DNA from 2 places in the Variovorax sp. 54 genome. Region 2 is predicted to be linked to the other one. Evidence: predicted binding sites of a transcription regulator. Region 2 holds the regulator's gene; the other holds the start of a gene.
What was found. Region 2 encodes NrdR, which represses ribonucleotide reductase genes. Its sites were predicted from a motif close to CACNANATNTNGTG; they were not measured.
Positions count from the first base shown of each region.

Region 1 (9,500 bases), 2.0 Mb from region 2:
CGTGGCTGGTGCTCACGGTCTATGCGGTCGAAAGCCGCCTGTACCCGCAACTGAAGGCACGCCGTGCGCTGGCCTGGCTGGGCGCGGCTGCCGTGCTGCTGGCGCTGCTGTTCCCCGGCACGCCGCTGCATGTCAGCGCCTCGCCCTGGCTGCCGCTGCACCTGGCGCTGGGCATCGCTTCGTACGGCCTGTTCGGCGCCGCCGTGGTCCACGCCTGGCTGATCACGCGGGCTGAAAAGCAGATCCGCCTTGCCAGTGCCGATGCACAGGCCGGCGTGCCGCTGCTCACGCTGGAACGGCTCACCTTCCGCTTCGTCACGGCGGGCTTCGTGCTGCTGTCGGCCACGCTGCTGGCCGGCCTGCTGTTCAGCGAACAGCTCTACGGCGCCGCCGGCCGCGCGTGGAAGTGGGACCACAAGACGATTTTCTCGGTGCTCGCCTGGCTCAGCTTCGCCGTGCTGCTGACCGGGCGCGCGCGCTTCGGCTGGCGCGGGCGCACCGCGCGACGCGTGCTGTACGCAGGCGCTGCGCTGCTGCTGCTGGCCTATGTGGGCTCGCGCTTCGTGCTCGAAGTCGTGCTGACACGCCTGCCCGCATGAAGTACCTGCTCGTCCTCGCGGTGGTGTGGGTCGCGATCTGGCTGTGGCGCAAGAACCGGCGCGAAGAGATGCGCGACGCGCAACAGGAACGCGCCAGGAAGGCGCAACAGCGCACGCCGGCCGTAGGCCCGCCGCAGGCGATGGTGCGCTGCGCCCATTGCGGACTGCACCTGCCCGCGGCCGACGCGCTCCCCGGGCCGGACGGCGCGGTGTACTGCAGCGCCGCGCACCGTCAGGCCGGCACCTCCGCATGAGTTCGTTGCGCCGGTCGCGCGGCGAGCCGGCCACCGACTGGGACGTGCTCGACCTGGGCGCCGGCGACAGCAGCGCGCTGCTGCGGCTGTGGCGCGGCTTCATGGCGGCGCGCTGTTTCGTGGCGCTGGTGCTGGTGCTGCTGCAAGGCGTGGCCTTCGCCATCGGACAGACGGTGCAGCCACTGCCGATCGTGCTGTCGGGCGGCTACCTCGTGCTGGCCTGGCTGGAGATGCGCTACGCGCACTTCGCGCCGCCGATCCGCGGCTTCTCGACGCTGTGGCTGCTGACCATCGGCGTCGACCTGGGCATCTTCAGCGCCTTGCAGGTGCTGCAGGGCGGCAGCGTCAACTACACGCCGCTGTTCGCGCTGCCGGTGCTGATGAGCGCGGTGCTCGGCACGCTGCTCGTGGGCCTGGGCACCACGGCCACCGTGACGCTGCTGCTGCTGGCCGACGCCGGCTGGCACTGGCTGCAGCAACCGAACGACCCCTCCGCGCGCTTCGTGCAGGCCGCCCTCACCGGCACCGGCCTGTTCGTGGTGGCGCTGCTCGCGCACGAACTGGCGCGCCGGCTGGCGCGCGAAGAGGCGGTGGCGCAACGCAGCCGCAGCCACGCGCAGATGCAGGCGCAGGTCAACGACCTGGTGATCGAAACGCTCACCGAAGGCGTGCTGGTGATCGACGCCGAGGGCCTGGTGCACACCGCCAATCCGGCGGCCGACGCGATTCTCGGCCAGGGCCTGGCGCAGTTGCCACTGCCGTTCCCGCTGCACGCCCAGCCGGCCTGGCACGCGCTGGCCGCGCTAGCGCGCCAGACCTTCGCGCGGCGCGCGCCGCAGACCGAAGAAATCCCGGTGGCGCAGGCGCGCGGTGCGGCGCGCGAGGTGCGCGTGCGCACCCGGCTCACGCCCACCGACGACCGGCGCGCCGACAGCCTGTGCGTGATGTTCCTGCAGGACCTGCGCGAGCTCGAAGCCCGCATCCGCACCGAAAAGCTCGCCGCGATGGGCCGCATGTCGGCCGCGGTGGCGCATGAAATCCGCAACCCGCTGGCCGCCATCGCGCAGGCCAGCGCGCTGCTCAGCGAAGACCTGACCGACCCGGCGCACCGCAAGCTGACCGACATGGTGCAGCACAACGCGCAGCGCCTGGCGCGCATCGTGGACGACGTGCTCGACGTCTCGCGCGCGCGCCAGCAGCGCGTGCTGTCGCTCGGCGAACAGCTGGTGCTCGACCCGGCCGCGCAGATCCTGGCCGAGGAATGGGTGCGCCAGACGCAGCGCAAGGGCGTGCGCGTGGCGCTCGACGCGCCGGGCAGCGAGGTGCGCTTCGAAGCCGAGCACCTGCGCCGCCTGCTGGTGAACCTGCTGGACAACGCGGCGCGCTACGCGAGCCAGCGCGAGGGCGCGATCCAGGTCATCACCACGACGCAGCGGGCCGGCGTGCAGCGCGCCGCGTTGCTGGTGTGGAGCGACGGCGCGCCGCTGGAGCCCGCGGTGCAGCGCCATCTGTTCGAACCCTTCTTCTCGTCCGAGAGCCGCTCCAGCGGCCTGGGCCTGTTCCTGTGCCGCGAGCTGTGCCGGCGCCACGGCGCCACCATCGGCTACGAACGGCGCGCGCTGGTGCCGGGCGGCCCCGAGGGCAACGAATTCTTCGTCAGCTTCGCCCCGAGCGAAAACCGGCTGACACAATAGCGGCCGTGAGCTCCCTCCCGCCTTCCGCCGCCGCCCCGCGCCCCGCGCAGATCCTCGTCATCGACGACGAACCCGACCTGCGCACGCTGTACGAACTCACGCTGCTGCGTGAAGGCTACCGGGTGGAAGCGGCGGGCAGCGTGTCCGAAGCCTGGCAGCACCTGGAGGCCGGCCGCTTCGACGCCGTGATCACCGACATGCGGCTGCCCGACGGCGAAGGCATGGAGATCATCCACCGCATCCAGAAAGACCAGCGCAGCGAGCGCTGCGTGGTCATGACCGCCTACGGCTCGGCCGAGAACGCGGTCGAGGCGCTGAAGGCCGGCGCCTTCGACTACCTCACGAAGCCGGTCGACCTGAAGCAGTTCCGCGCCGTGGTGGCGTCGGCCGTGCAGGCCAACCGCGCCGCGGTGGTCGTGCCGCAGAAGCCGGCGCCGCAGGCTGCCAGCCACGGCGGCGAGCGCCCCGATGCGCTGTCCGTGACGCGCAGCGGCGCCACCGCGCTCGACCGGCTGGTCGGCGACTCCGACCCGATGCGCCTCGTCAAGTCGCGCATCGCCAAGGTGGCGCGCGGCATGGCGCCGGTGCTGGTGCGCGGCGAGTCGGGCACCGGCAAGGAGCTGGTCGCGCGCGCCGTGCACGGCTGCAGCCAGCGCAGCGACGGCCCCTTCGTCGCGGTGAACTGCGGCGCGATTCCCGAGAACCTGCTCGAGGCCGAATTCTTCGGCGCCAAGAAGGGCTCGTACACCGGCTCCTCGCAAGACCGCGACGGCTACTTCCAGGCGGCGCGCGACGGCACGCTGTTCCTCGACGAGATCGGCGACCTGCCGCTGGCCATGCAGTCGAAGTTGCTGCGCGCCATTCAGGAGCGCAGCGTGCGCGCCATCGGTTCGACGCAGGAAGACGCGGTCGACGTGCGCATCGTGAGCGCCACCCACAAGGATCTGCACGCCGAAGTGCTGGCCGGCCGCTTCCGGCAAGACCTGTTCTACCGCCTCAACGTGATCGAGATCGCGGTGCCCGCGCTGCGCGAGCGCCGCGAAGACCTGCCCGCGCTGTGCACCGCGCTGCTCGCGCGCATCGCGCAAGACGGCGGCCTGCCGGCGCCGCGCCTGTCCGACGCGCTGCTGCAGCGCCTGGCCCAGCACCCGCTCGACGGCAACGTGCGCGAGCTCGAGAACCTGCTGCACCGCGCCGTGGCGCTGAACGACGGCGACGAGCTGCAGATCGACCTGATGGGCACGATGCCGGCGGCGCCCCGCAACGAATCTGCCGCCGTGCCAACCGAGGCTGCGACCGCCGCTGTTGCTGCGCCCGCATCGGCACCGGCCGTCGAACCCAAGCCCGCGCCGCCGCCGCTGCCCTCCGACCTGCAAGCCTGGCTCGACCAGCAGGAGCGCGAGATCCTCGTGCGCGCGCTGCACGAAAGCGGCTTCAACCGCACGGCCGCTGCCGCGCGGTTGGGCATGAGCCTGCGCCAGATCCGCTACCGCATCGCTCGCCTGGGCATCTCCACACCCAACGGCGACGACGGTGCCACCGCGCATGCCGACGACTGACGCCCCCGTCGCGACACCGGCCGGCGACGACGGCTTGTGGCGCGCTGGCTGGTACCGCTTCGCCAAGGCCCTGCCCTCGCCCAACTTCGGCCCGCGCCCCGTCGGTGCGCAGACCGACCTGATCGTGCTGCACTCGATCAGCCTGCCGCCGGGCGAATACGGCGGCAACGCCGTGCAGCAGCTCTTCACCAACCAACTCGACTGGGATGCGCACCCGTACTTCCAGTCGATCCGCGGGCTCGAGGTGTCCTCGCATTTCTATGTGCGGCGCAACGGCGAGCTCTGGCAGTTCGTGAGCTGCGAGGACCGCGCCTGGCATGCCGGCGTGTCGTCGTGGCGCGGGCGCACCAACTGCAACGACGACTCGGTCGGCATCGAGCTCGAAGGCCTCGAGGGCGAGCGCTTCGAAGAGGCCCAGTACGAAACGCTGGCCAGCCTCTGCGCTGCGCTCGCGCAGCACTGCGCCATCGCCCACATCGCCGGCCACGAGCACATCGCGCCCGGCCGCAAGCAAGACCCCGGCGCCGGTTTCGACTGGCGCGTGCTGCGCGAACAACTCGGCTGGAGTCCACAGATGTTTCCCGAGCAGGTGGTGGCGCGCTAATTTTTTCAATCGGCCCGCGACCCGCGATGCGCTGCGCTCGCAGTGCAGCAATCTCGAGAGCGCAGACGCGCAACGCAGCAACCATGCGGCCTGCAGGCCCAAATCGGCCCACAAGCCCCGCCCCGCGCGGCTTGCGCGACCATGACTCAGTATTGGCGCGGGATCGCCGGGCACATCGGCCTTCCAAGGGATTACCCGTAGCGCTTGAATTCGATGCAAAACACTACATCTAGTGGGTTGTAGCCCCTCCACACCCTAGATATAGTGTCCTCCCGTTCGGCACCAACGCCGACGCAGCGTCCAACGAGGCGCTGCCAACCAACAAGAATTGCACAACCGAGAGGAAGCGAATGCAAACTGCACTGAACACCCCGTCGACCCCCCGCGCCGTCCCCGCGACGCCGCAGCAGCAACAAGACACTGCGGGCTCGCCCACCGGTCAGAACCTCGCCCACTACCAGATCATTCGCCGCAACGGCGCCGTCGTTCCCTTCGAACCGAACAAGATCGCCATCGCCATGATGAAGGCCTTCCTGGCCGTGCATGGCACCCAGGGCGCGGCGTCGGCCAGCGTGCGCGAAACGGTCGACGTGCTCACGCAAGGCGTGATCCGCGCCATGGTGCGCTCGCGTCCGGGCGGCGGCACCTTCCACATCGAAGACGTGCAGGACCAGGTCGAGCTCGGCCTGATGCGCGGCGGCCACCATGAAATCGCACGTGCCTACGTGCTGTACCGCGAACGCCGCACCCAGGAGCGTTCGAAGCAAGGCGAGCAGGACCTGCCCGCCGCGCCGGTGCTGCACGTGCTCGACAACGGCGAGCGCGTGGCGCTCGACCTGAACGAGCTCAAGGGCCTGATCGAATCGGCCTGCGAAAACTTGGGCGACAGCATCACCGCGGCCCCGATCGTTGCCGAGACGATGCGCAACCTGTACGACGGCGTGCCGCTGGACGAGGTCTACAAGGCTTCCATCCTGGCGGCCCGCACGCTGATCGAGAAGGACCCCGACTACACCTTCGCCACCGCGCGCCTGCTGCTGCACACGATCTTCAAGGAGATCATCGGCCGCGAAGTGATGCCCGTCGACCGTGCCACCGCCTACGCCGACTACTTCCCGCAATTCATCAAGAAGGGCGTGGACAACGAGCTGCTCGACGAAAAACTGCTGCAGTACGACCTGCCTCGCCTGGGCGCCGCCCTCAAGGCCGAGCGCGACAACCAGTTCGACTACCTCGGCCTGCAGACGCTGTACGACCGCTACTTCCTGCACGTGCGCAAGTCGCGCATCGAACTGCCGCAAGCGTTCTTCATGCGCGTGGCCATGGGCCTGTCGCTGAACGAAATCGACCGCGAAGCCCGCGCCATCGAGTTCTATGAAGTGCTGTCGTCGTTCGACTTCATGTCGAGCACGCCCACTCTGTTCAACGCCGGCACGCTGCGCTCGCAGCTGTCCAGCTGCTACCTGACCACCGTGCCCGACGACCTGGACGGCATCTACGAGTCGATCAAGGAAAACGCGCTGCTGTCGAAGTTCGCCGGCGGCCTGGGCAACGACTGGACCCGCGTGCGCGCACTGGGCAGCCACATCAAGGGCACCAACGGCGAATCGCAAGGCGTCGTGCCGTTCCTGAAGGTGGTGAACGACACGGCCGTGGCCGTGAACCAGGGCGGCAAGCGCAAGGGCGCCGTCTGCACGTACCTGGAAACCTGGCACCTCGACATCGAGGAGTTCCTGGAGCTGCGCAAGAACACCGGCGACGACCGCCGCCGCACGCACGACATGAACACCGCCAACTGGATCCCCGACCTCTTCATGCGCCGCGTGATGGAAAAGGGCACCTGGACGCTGTTCTCGCCCTCCAACGTGCCTGACCTGCACGACCTGTTCGGCGCCGACTTCGAGAAGGCCTACGTCGCCTACGAAGAGAAGGCTGCCCGCGGCGACATCAAGCCCGCGCGCACCATTCAGGCGTCGGACCTGTGGCGCAAGATGCTCACGATGCTGTTCGAGACCGGCCATCCCTGGATCACGTTCAAGGACGCCTGCAACGTGCGCTCGCCGCAGCAGCACGCCGGCGTGGTGCACTCGTCGAACCTGTGCACCGAGATCACGCTGAACACCAGCGACACCGAAACCGCCGTGTGCAACCTGGGTTCCGTGAACCTGCTGCAGCATCTGAAGGACGGCAAGGTCGACCAGGTCAAGCTGCAGAAGACGATCTCGACCGCGATGCGCATGCTCGACAACGTGATCGACATCAACTACTACGCCGTGAAGAAGGCGCGCGACTCCAACCTGCGCCACCGTCCGGTCGGCCTGGGCCTGATGGGCTTCCAGGACGCGCTGTACGAACTGCGCATTCCCTACGCCTCGCAAGAAGCCGTGCAGTTCGCTGACGAGTCGATGGAAGCCATCTGCTACCACGCGTACTCGGCGTCGGCCGACCTGGCACGTGAACGCGGCAAGTACTCGAGCTACAAGGGCTCGCTGTGGGACAAGGGCATCCTGCCGATCGACACGCTCGACCTGCTCGAGAAGGCACGCGGCGGCTACGTCGAAGTGGACCGCTCGTCCACGCTCGACTGGGACGCGCTGCGCCAGAAGATCAAGACCCAGGGCATGCGCAATTCGAACTGCGTGGCCATCGCTCCGACCGCGACCATCTCGAACATCATCGGCGTTGACGCTTCCATCGAACCCTGCTTCGGCAACCTGTCGGTCAAGTCGAACCTGTCGGGCGAGTTCACCGTCATCAACCACTACCTGGTGCGCGACCTGAAGCGCCTGGGCCTGTGGGACGACGTGATGGTCATGGACCTGAAGCACTTCGACGGTTCGCTGCGCCCCATCGACCGCGTGCCGCAAGACGTGAAGGCGCTGTACGCCACCGCGTTCGAAGTCGAAACCACGTGGCTCGTCGAAGCCGCCTCGCGTCGCCAGAAGTGGATCGACCAGGCGCAGTCGCTGAACATCTACATGGCCGGCGCCTCGGGCAAGAAGCTCGACGACACCTACAAGCTCGCGTGGCTGCGCGGCCTGAAGACCACGTACTACCTGCGCACGCAGAGCGCGACGCACGCAGAAAAGTCGACGGTGCAATCGGGCCGTCTCAACGCGGTGTCGTCGGGCAACGACGCACCCTCGGGCATGAGCGCACTCGAAGCCGCCGCTGCTGCAGCGCAGGCACAGATGAGCGCAATGCCCGCCACCGACATCGCGTTCTGCGGTGTCGACGATCCGACCTGCGAAGCCTGCCAGTGATGTGCAAGTGAAGCGTCAACACACCAGACGCTTCGATCGATCAGCGAGGTGCTCGCACAAGTAAAAAGCGCGCGACGTTCAATCAATCAAGGCATTGACTGACGTCGCGCGATGCATGCGAGCAACATAACAACCCCATAAATGGCGCACGATGTGAACGAGCACTTTGCAACTCACATCGTTGCTCCGATAATTGCGCATTGGATTTTTCTATGTTGACCTGGGACGAAGAAGTCAAGCCCTCCTTACCAAAGGATATGCAACAAGGATTGCAGCAGCACCACGCATCGACCAGCGGTTCTTCCGCAGGTCGCGCGGTCGCCGCTCCGACTTCGTCGCTTGCACAACCCGCCACTGCCACCGCACCGGTGGCTGCCGCTGCAGGCCAGCGCGTCAAGGCTTCCGACAAGCGGATCATCAACGGCCAGACCGACGTCAACCAGCTGGTGCCGTTCAAGTACAAGTGGGCTTGGGAAAAGTACCTCGCCACCTGCGCCAACCACTGGATGCCGCAGGAAGTGAACATGACGCGTGACATCGCGTTGTGGAAAGACCCGAACGGCCTGACCGAAGACGAGCGCCGCATCGTCAAGCGCAACCTCGGCTTCTTCGTGACCGCCGATTCGCTCGCCGCCAACAACATCGTGCTGGGCACCTACCGCCACATCACGGCCCCCGAGTGCCGCCAGTTCCTGCTGCGCCAGGCATTTGAAGAAGCGATCCACACGCACGCGTACCAGTACATCGTCGAGTCGCTCGGCCTGGACGAGAGCGAGATCTTCAACGCCTACAACGAAGTGCAGTCGATCCGCGAGAAGGACCAGTTCCTGCTCCCGTTCATCGACGCCATCAGCGACCCGCTCTTCAAGACCGGCACGCACGAGACCGACCAGACGCTGCTCAAGTCGCTCATCGTGTTCGCCTGCCTGATGGAAGGCCTCTTCTTCTACGTCGGCTTCACGCAAATTCTTGCGCTGGGCCGCCAGAACAAGATGACCGGCGCCGCCGAGCAGTACCAGTACATCCTGCGCGACGAGTCGATGCACTGCAATTTCGGCATCGACCTGATCAACCAGCTCAAGCTCGAGAATCCCGGCCTTTGGACCGCAGAGTTCAAGGCCGAGATCAAGGACCTCTTCATGAAGGCCGTCGAGCTCGAATACAAATACGCCGAAGACACCATGCCGCGCGGCGTGCTCGGCATGAACGCCTCCATGTTCAAGGGCTACCTGCGCTACATCGCCAACCGGCGCGCGCAGCAGATCGGCCTCGAAACGCTCTTCCCGAACGAGGAAAACCCGTTCCCCTGGATGAGCGAAATGATTGACCTGAAGAAAGAGCGCAACTTTTTCGAAACCCGCGTGATCGAGTACCAGTCGGGTGGTGCGCTCTCCTGGGATTGAATTTTTCGATACACAACAATTCATGAATTCAAGAATTGCCCTTGCCACCGACCGCGCCACAGAGCGCGGCATGGACGAGGGCTCAGGTGTTCATGGTGCTGGGGCTCAGATTCCAACGCCATGA
Region 1 covers NZ_PEFF01000001.1:4,187,339-4,196,838, reverse strand. Annotated here, with positions in the region: gene CLU95_RS19400 (cytochrome C assembly family protein) at 1-599, shown strand, start outside; gene CLU95_RS19395 (PP0621 family protein) at 596-853, shown strand; gene CLU95_RS19390 (two-component system sensor histidine kinase NtrB) at 850-2,547, shown strand; gene CLU95_RS19385 (sigma-54-dependent transcriptional regulator) at 2,553-4,106, shown strand; gene ampD (1,6-anhydro-N-acetylmuramyl-L-alanine amidase AmpD) at 4,093-4,710, shown strand; gene CLU95_RS19375 (ribonucleoside-diphosphate reductase subunit alpha) at 5,061-7,973, shown strand; gene CLU95_RS19370 (ribonucleotide-diphosphate reductase subunit beta) at 8,186-9,376, shown strand.
Region 1: CLU95_RS19375 (ribonucleoside-diphosphate reductase subunit alpha) is a predicted target of NrdR. The motif match lies at 4,932-4,945, and genes of this name have one in related genera.

Region 2 (9,500 bases):
AGGTTGAGCTGGCCGGCGGCATCGCGCGCCACCACCAGCTGCGGCTTGGTCAGCGCGACCTCGCTCAGGTGGAACACGGACTCCAGTGGTCGCACGTCGGCCAGTGCCAGCTTGAGCGAGTCGAAAGCCAACAGGTCACGTCCGCGGGCGTCGCCCAGCTTGGCGCCGTGGGCCTCGACGGTGCCGGTGATCTTCAGGCCGATGGTGCCGGTCTGCTGGAAATCGATCTTCAGGTCGGCGTCGAGGCTGCCGGCCTGCAGCTTCACCGGCAGGCCGCCCGGGATGTAGCCCAGGTACGGCACGAGGTCGAGCCCCTTGAACTGCACGTGGGCGTCGGTCTTGCGGCTTTGTGCGAACGGGGTCGTGAAGGCGGCCGAGTCGAACTGGCTGCCGTTGAGCATGAAGGCCAGCTTGGGCTCGGTCTTGATCTCGCGCTGGGACGCGAGGTTGCTCAGGAACGGCACATTCAGCATGAAGCCGAGCAGCTCGTGCCGGCGCTTGACGGTCTGGTCGTCGAAATCGACCGCGCCGTCCTTGATCGAGATGTTGTAGATCGCAAAGCGCGCGGGCTCGGCCTTCGGGTCGGGCGGTGGGCCCGAGGACAGCTTGGCCAGGATGTCGTCGATGTCGTACTTGCCGTCGGCCTGGTGCGTGAGCAGCACCGCGGGCGCCTCGACCGTCACCGCGTCGATCACCGGCGCGAGGCGGAACAGCGACTGCAGTTCGGCATCGGCATAGATGCGCTTGATGGCCACCTGCGGCTGCTTGCCGTCGGCGGTGGCAATGCGCAGGTCATTCAGTGCGAGTTCGAGCGTCCAGGGCTTGAAGTCGATCTTGCCGACAGTGACCTGCCGGCCCAATTTTTCGCTCGCGATCTTCTGGAGCTGGCTCTTGGCAATTGGCGGCACCGCCAGCCAGGCGATGACCCACAAGGCCAACAACACCAGCAACGCGACAACCCCACGCCGCACCCATTTGTTTTGTTTGATCGAAGCAGCATCCATCCGCAGAAGTGTGCCGCAAACAGATGCCAACAAAGTCTAAGGAAACGTGAATGCGTTCTCTTTTGGCGAGGCATTGCGAGGCCCGCGCGGCCCTCGACAGGATCGGTAGGCCGAAAGTGTGAACGCCACAAACAAGAAAGCCCGGTGAGTCGACGGAAGTGTCTTGTCACCGGGCTTGATGGCGGGCTCAAAACCCATGCCATCGATTCGCGCGACCGGAAGTAATGGTTCCCGCCGTGCTGGCAGCAAGAGATTGCCGCCGTGGAGTCCTCCATCGTTCGAGTCCTTGACTTGCACCTCGGACTGCCTGACTTCGGAAAAACGCCTGAAACCTCAGGCCCGTTCAGATTAGGCGTCCCTCCCTTCCTTTGCAAATGTCTTTTTCCAAGGGATTTCCCGTAGGCGTGTGCCCCCTGGAGCCCCCTCGGACGAGGGGATTCTTCAAGCACTTATTAACATATGAAACCAAATCCTTATGCTTGACCGTGTATTTAGCCACGCTAGAATCCGCCTGCCCTCGCTGCTGGACGCAGCAGGGCCTCCCTGAATCCGCTGCCGAATTCCACCGGCGTGATCAGGCCGCCGCGCTCCTTACCCCCACAACCTCCATGCGCGGAGCCTGATTCGTACATACCAATCCAAGCGCCGTTGCCTTCATCCATCGCCCTTTCCGGCGCTGCATGCCAGGTGCCGCACAGAAAGGAAAAAAAGCGATGAGCAAGGCGTTTGATGCCACAGCCCGCGGGCTACGGACCTTCGTGTCCGATGTGGCAGACGGCTTTTTTGAAATCACCCACAACGGGTTTGCACTGGTCGGTCTGGCCATCGTGTTCGCGGCCCTCGCCCTCGTGGCGCGGCCCGATCTGCGCAAGACCGGCGAGGAACAACTGATGGGCTGGCTGCAGTCGCGCAAGCCCGCGCCCGAAGCCACCGACCTCGAGCCGACCGCCATCGAGCGCACCACGGCCGCGAGCCCCGACGAGCTGCCCAAGCAGCAGGCGGCGGTGGCTTACTGGCTCAGCAAGAAGTACCGCGTCGCGGCCGAGCCGCTGAGCGTGCTGGTCTCCGAGGCCTACCAAATCGGCAAGCGCACCAAGCTCGACCCGACGCTGATCCTGGCCATCATGGCCATCGAGTCCAGCTTCAACCCGTTCGCGCAAAGCCACGTCGGCGCCCAGGGCCTGATGCAGGTCATGACTCGCGTGCACGGCGACAAGTACGAAAGCGCGGGCGGCACGCTCACCGCCTTCGACCCCGTGACCAACATGCGCGTCGGCGTGAAGGTGCTGCAGGAATGCATCGCCCGCGCCGGCTCGCTCGAAGGCGGCCTGCGCTACTACGTGGGCGCCGCCAACCTCGACGACGACGGCGGCTATGCCGCCAAGGTGCTGGCCGAGCACGAGCGCCTGCGTCAGGTTGCAGCCGGCCGTGCGCCGTCGACGATGGTCGTGCCGCCGCCGACCACGGCGCGCGCACAGCCGATCCCGGTCGTGGCACCTGCCAAGCCGGCGCGTGAAGAACCCGCCACCGGCAGCGAGCCGGCCAAGGTCGCCCTGCTCTCCGCAGTTTCCTGAAGCCCTGCGGCCCGGAAGCCTCCGGGCCTGCGCTACACTCGGCCTGTACGCGACTGGCGATAGGCGCAGCACCCTGAAAAAGGTGCCACGCGCTGACGTGGAATACCACTGGGAAGCGTGCCGCCTGACCACAACAGGCGTTCAGCCGTTCGCCTGGGCAGCCCTTGTTTGGTTGAACAAGGACCTCGTCTTCAAAGGACTGCCATGTACCAACGCAACATCCTGGTCGAACAGACCGATCCCGAAATCTGGGCCGCGATTCAAGCCGAAAACGCGCGCCAGGAACACCACATCGAGCTGATCGCCAGCGAGAACTACGCCTCGCCGGCCGTCATGCAGGCCCAGGGCTCGCAGCTCACCAACAAGTACGCCGAAGGCTACCCGGGCAAGCGCTACTACGGCGGCTGTGAACACGTCGACGTGGCCGAGCAACTGGCCATCGACCGCGTCAAGCAGATATTCGGTGCCGATGCCGCCAACGTGCAGCCGCATTGCGGCGCCTCGGCCAACGAAGCCGTGATGCTCGCCTTCCTGAAGCCCGGCGACACCATCATGGGCATGAGCCTGGCCGAAGGCGGCCACCTGACCCACGGCATGCCTCTCAACATGAGCGGCAAGTGGTTCAACGTGGTGAGCTACGGCCTGGACGCCAACGAAGCCATCGACTACGACGCAATGGAACGCAAGGCGCATGAGCACATGCCCAAGCTGATCATTGCAGGCGCCTCGGCCTACTCGCTGCACATCGACTTCGAGCGCTTCGCCAAGGTGGCCAAGGACGTCGGCGCGATCTTCATGGTCGACATCGCCCATTACGCAGGCCTCGTGGCTGCGGGCGTGTACCCCAACCCGGTGCCGCACGCCGACATCGTGACCTCGACCACGCACAAGAGCCTGCGCGGCCCGCGCGGCGGCATCATTTTGATGAAGTCGCAGCACGAGAAGGCGATCAACAGCGCCATCTTCCCCGGCCTGCAAGGCGGCCCGCTGATGCACGTGATTGCCGCCAAGGCCGTCGCGTTCAAGGAAGCCATGACGCCCGAGTTCAAGGCCTACCAGCAACAGGTGGTCAAGAACGCCCAGATCGTGGCCGACACCCTCATTGAGCGCGGCCTGCGCATCGTGAGCGGACGCACCGAAAGCCACGTCATGCTGGTCGACCTGCGCGCCAAGGGCATCACCGGCAAGGAAGCCGAAGCCGTGCTGGGCGCCGCCCACATGACGATCAACAAGAACGCGATCCCCAACGACCCGGAAAAGCCGATGGTCACCAGCGGCGTGCGCATCGGCACCCCCGCCATGACCACGCGCGGTTTCAAGGACGAAGAGGCCCGCATCACGGCGAACCTGGTGGCCGACGTGCTCGAGAACCCGCGCGACGCGGCGAACATCGACGCGGTGCGCGCCAAGGTTCACGCCTTGACGAGCCGCTTCCCTGTCTACCGTTGATTTCGTAGCAAATAACAGAAGAAGAGAAGCACTGGCCGCATGAAATGCCCTTTTTGCGGTCATCTCGAAACGCAGGTCGTCGAGACCCGCGTTTCGGAAGACGCCGACTTCGTCCGCAGGCGCCGCCAGTGCAGCGCCTGCGACAAGCGCTTCACCACGTATGAGCGCCCGGACGTCAACTTCCCCGTCGTGGTCAAGAAGGACGGCAGCCGCGCCGACTTCGACTCGACCAAGGTCCGCGCCTCGATGATGCTAGCGCTGCGCAAGCGCCCCGTGAGCATCGAGCAGATCGACAACGCCCTGCTGCGCATCGAGCAGAAGCTGCTGGCCAGCGGCCTGCGCGAAATCGATTCGACCAAGGTCGGCGAACTCGTGATGCGTGAACTCAAGAAACTCGACAAGGTCGCCTACGTGCGCTTTGCCTCGGTGTACCGCAGCTTCGAGGACGTGGACGAGTTCCGGCAGCTGCTGCGCGACATCTGAGCGGGGCGCCGCCTCGCGCCGCCCTCGCCCTTTTTCCCGCTTCGCTCCCATGCCCTCCTCCGAACACATCGCAACCGCTCTGCGGCTCGCCGCCTCCGCGATCCGCCTGACCGACCCGAACCCGCGCGTCGGGTGCGTGCTCTGCGACGCCGAAGGCCGTGTGATCGGCCAGGGCCACACCCAACAAGCCGGCGGCCCACACGCCGAGGTGATGGCGCTGCGCGACGCGCAGGCCCAGGGCCATTCGACCGCGGGCGCCACCGCCTACGTCACGCTCGAACCCTGCTCCCACCACGGCCGCACCGGCCCCTGCTGCGACGCACTCGTCGCCGCCGGCGTGCGTCGCGTCGTGGCCTCGCTGGCCGATCCGAATCCGCTCGTGGCGGGACAGGGCTTCGCGCGACTGCGTGCGGCGGGCGTCGAGGTCGAAGTCGGACCGGGCGCGGAGGAATCCCGCGAGCTCAACATCGGCTTCTTCAGCCGCATGGTCCGCAAGCAGCCCTGGGTTCGCATGAAGATTGCGGCCTCGCTCGACGGCCGCACCGGCCTGCAGAACGGCGTGAGCCAGTGGATCACCGGCGAGGCCGCGCGCACCGACGGCCATGCCTGGCGGGCCCGCACCGGCGCCATGCTGACCGGTGTCGGCACGCTGCTCGAAGACAACCCGCGCCTGGACGTGCGCCTGGTCGACACGCCGCGCCAGCCGCACCTCGTCGTGGTCGACAGCCACCTCCAGACCTCGCCCGACGCTCACATTTTCATAGCTGGCCGCGCTGTCTGGATCTACGCTGCCAGCCGGCACAACGAAGAAAAGGCGGCCGCGCTCGAAGCCCGCGGCGCCACCATCACCTGCCTGCCCAACCTGCACGGCAAGGTCGACCTGCCCGCGATGCTCCAGGACCTCGCGGCGCGCGGCGTCAATGAGCTGCACGTCGAATCGGGCCACAAGCTCAACGGCTCGCTGCTGCGCGAAGGCTGCGTGGACGAGCTGCTGGTGTACCTGGCCCCCAAGCTGATCGGCAGCGGGCTCGACATCGCCAGCCACCTGCATGCCGACGGCCCGCTCACCTCGCTGACCGGCGCTCTGCCGCTCGAATTCCAGTCGGTGGACATGCTCGGGCCCGACCTGCGCATCGTCGCACGCGTTGCCGGCCGCGACCGCTTCTGAGCCGCCGCCGCGGCGGCGCGGCACATTCGCCGCCGCAACAAACCGGCCCTTCGGGCCGAAGACCCCTCGATGTCTGCGAAAATGTGCGAATGTTCACCGGAATCATCACCGGCGTGGGGCGCATCGCCGCCATCCACGACCTCGGCACCTCCTCCTCCTACGGCAAGCGACTCAGCATCGAGGTGCCCGACGGCTACCTCGACGACGTCGGGCTCGGCGACAGCATCGCGCTCAACGGCGCCTGCATGACGGTCACCACGCTCGCACCTGAACGCGGGCAATTCACCATCGACATTTCCGCGGAGTCCCTCGACAAGACGGCCGGCCTGACCGACGAAGGCAGCCGCATCAACCTCGAGAAGGCCCTGCGAGCGAGCGACCGCCTCGGCGGCCACATCGTCTCGGGCCACGTGGACGGCATCGGCCACGTGAGCTTCTTCGCGCCGGTCGGCGAAAGCTGGGAGCTGCGCGTGGTCGCACCGCCCGCGCTCGCACGCTTCCTGGCCTACAAAGGCTCCATCACCATCAACGGCGTGAGTCTCACGGTCAACACCGTGGCCGACATTGCCGACGGCGCCGAGGTCAGCATCAACCTGATCCCGCACACCGTGGAAAACACCTCCCTCGGCGGCCTGAAAACCGGCTCGAAGGTCAACCTCGAAATCGACACCGTGGCGCGCTACGTGGAGCGCATGCTTCAGGCCGGCATGCTCACCCCCTCTTTGACGTCTCCCACGTCTCCCAAGGACACTTCGAAATGAACGCCTCCGTCACGCCGATCGGCGCCTCGCGCGCCGACCGTGCACCCGCACCGATCTCCCCGGTCGAAGACATCGTGGCCGAACTGGCCGCCGGCCGCATGGTCATCCTCGTGGACGAGGAAGACCGCGAGAACGAAGGCGACATCGTCATCGCCGCCGATCACATCACCGCCGAATCCATCAACTTCATGGCACGCCACGCGCGCGGCCTGATCTGCCTCACGCTCTCGCGCGAGATGTGCGAGCGGCTGCAGCTGCCGCCGATGGTCCAGCGCAACGGCGCCAAGCACTCGACCGCCTTCACCGTCTCCATCGAGGCGGCCGAAGGCGTGACCACCGGCATCTCGGCCGCCGACCGCGCGCGCACCGTGCAGGCCGCCGTGGCGCGCAACGCCGTGGCCGCCGACCTCGTGCAGCCCGGCCACATCTTCCCGCTGCAGGCGGTGGACGGCGGCGTGCTCATGCGCGCCGGCCACACCGAAGCCGGCTGCGACCTCGCCGCCATGGCCGGCTGCTCGCCCGCCTCGGTGATCTGCGAAGTGATGAACGAAGACGGCACGATGGCCCGCCTGCCCGACCTGCAGATCTTCGCGGCCGAGCACGGCCTCAAGATCGGCACCATCGCCGCGCTCATCGAGCACCGCAGCCGCGTCGAATCGCTGGTCGAAAAAGTCGGTTGCCGCGAGATCCAGACCAACTGGGGCACCTTCACGGCCCACGCCTTCATCGACAAGCCCAGCCGCGGCGTGCACCTGGCGCTGGTGCGCGGCCAGTGGGCGCCCGAAGACACGGTGTCGGTGCGCGTGCACGAGCCGCTGTCGGTGCTCGACGCGCTCGAGGTCAACCGCCCGATGCACTCCTGGAGCCTGGACGCCAGCCTTTCGCACATCGCGAACGAAGGCAAGGGCGTGGCCGTGCTGCTGAACTGCGGCGAAAGCGCGGCCGAGCTGCTGTCGCAGTTCGACGGCACCGCGCGCCCGGCGCAAGCCCCCGAGCGCGGCCGCATGGACCTGCGCAACTACGGCATCGGCGCGCAGATCCTGCGCGAATGCGGTGTGCACAAGATGAACCTGCTCGGCGCGCCGCGTCGCATGCCGAGCATGGCCGCCGGCTTCGGCCTCGAAATCGCCGGTTACCTCACGAAAGACTGAACGACCATGCAAGGTTCAAACAAGGGCGCGACCACGCTCAACGGCAAGGGTCTGCGCATCGGCATCGTGCAGGCGCGCTTCAACGCCGACATCACAGACGCACTGGCCACGGCCTGCCTGTCGGAGCTCGAAGCGCTCGGCGTGACCGCGTCCGACATCCATCACGTGCAGGTGCCCGGTGCGCTCGAAGTGCCGGTGGCGCTGCAGGCGCTTGCCGAGCGCGGCGGCTACCACGCGCTCGTGGCGCTGGGCTGCATCATCCGCGGCGAGACCTACCACTTCGAACTGGTGGCCAACGAATCGGGCGCGAGCGTGAGCCGCGTCGCACTCGACTACCGCCTGCCCATCGCCAACGCGATCCTCACGACCGAAAACCTCGAACAGGCCGTCGCCCGCCAGACCGACAAGGGCCGCGACGCAGCCCAGGTGGCGGTCGAGATGGCACAACTGCTGGCCACCCTTTCATGACCGAAGACACCTCCAAGTCCGCCAAATCCCGCCAGTCGCGCACCGGCCTCACGAGCACGGGCGTTCGCAAGGCCGCGGCCAAGTCAAACCGCAGCCGCGCGCGCGAGTTCGCGCTGCAGGCGCTCTACCAGCACCTGGTGGGCCGCAACGACCCGACCGACATCGACCACTTCACGCGCGACCTCGCGGGCTTCCACAAGGCCGACGCGGCGCACTACGACGCGCTGCTGCACGGCTCGATCAACGGCGCCGAGCAGCTCGACGCGCTGATCCTGCCGCTGCTGGACCGCAAGTTCACCGAAATCTCGCCCATCGAACACGCCGTGATGTGGATCGGCGTGTACGAGTTCCAGAACTGCCCCGACGTGCCGTGGCGCGTGGTGCTGAACGAGTGCATCGAACTCGCCAAGGAATTCGGCGGCACCGACGGCCACAAGTACGTGAACGCGGTGCTCAACGGCCTGGCGCCGCAGCTGCGTCCGCTCGAAGTGGAAGCCGACCGGGCGTCGGGCAAGGCGCGTCCATGAGGATCTCGACGCGCGCGCAGCGCATCGAACCGTTTTACGTGATGGAGGTGGCGAAAGCCGCCGGTGTGCTCGCCCGCGAAGTGGCCCACACCGACCGTCCGATGATCTTCCTGAACATCGGCGAGCCTGACTTCACCGCCCCGCCGCTCGTGCAGGAAGCCGCCGCCCGCGCCGTGCGCGCCGGCGCCACGCAGTACACGCAGGCCACCGGCCTGGACCACCTGCGCGAACGCATCAGCGGCTGGTACAAGCAGCGCTTCAACGTCGACGTGCCGGCCCGCCGCATCGTCGTCACGGCCGGCGCCTCGGCTGCGCTGCAGCTGGCCTGCCTCGCGCTCATCGAATCGGGCGACGAGATCCTGCTGCCCGACCCGAGCTACCCCTGCAACCGCCACTTCGTGAGCGCTGCAGACGGCAAGGCCGTGCTGGTGCCGACCACGGCCGAAGAGCGCTTTCAGCTCACCGCCGCCAAGGTCGAGGCCGCGTGGACCGACAAGACACGCGGCGTGTTGCTGGCCTCGCCCTCGAACCCGACCGGCACCTCGATTGCGCCCGACGAGCTGCGCCGCATCCACGAGGTGGTGTCGCAGCGCGGCGGCATCACGCTGATCGACGAGATCTACCTTGGCCTCTCGTACGACGACGCCTTCGGGCAGACCGCACTGGCCATCGACGACAACGTCATCAGCATCAACAGCTTCAGCAAGTACTTCAACATGACCGGCTGGCGCCTCGGCTGGCTGGTGGTGCCCGAAGTGCTGGTGCCGGTGGTCGAGCGCCTGGCGCAGAACCTCTTCATCTGCGCGAGCACGGTGTCGCAGTACGCCGCGCTGGCCTGCTTCGAGGCCGAGAGCATCGCCGAGTACGAACGCCGCCGCGCCGAGTTCAAGGCGCGCCGCGACTGGTTCATTCCGC
Region 2 covers NZ_PEFF01000001.1:6,157,944-6,167,443, reverse strand. Annotated here, with positions in the region: gene CLU95_RS28230 (DUF748 domain-containing protein) at 1-1,004, opposite strand, end outside; gene CLU95_RS28225 (lytic transglycosylase domain-containing protein) at 1,718-2,578, shown strand; ZMP/ZTP riboswitch at 2,618-2,744, shown strand; gene glyA (serine hydroxymethyltransferase) at 2,783-4,027, shown strand; gene nrdR (transcriptional regulator NrdR) at 4,067-4,510, shown strand; gene ribD (bifunctional diaminohydroxyphosphoribosylaminopyrimidine deaminase/5-amino-6-(5-phosphoribosylamino)uracil reductase RibD) at 4,560-5,678, shown strand; gene CLU95_RS28205 (riboflavin synthase) at 5,768-6,439, shown strand; gene ribBA (bifunctional 3,4-dihydroxy-2-butanone-4-phosphate synthase/GTP cyclohydrolase II) at 6,436-7,590, shown strand; gene ribH (6,7-dimethyl-8-ribityllumazine synthase) at 7,597-8,058, shown strand; gene nusB (transcription antitermination factor NusB) at 8,055-8,585, shown strand; gene CLU95_RS28185 (pyridoxal phosphate-dependent aminotransferase) at 8,582-9,500, shown strand, end outside.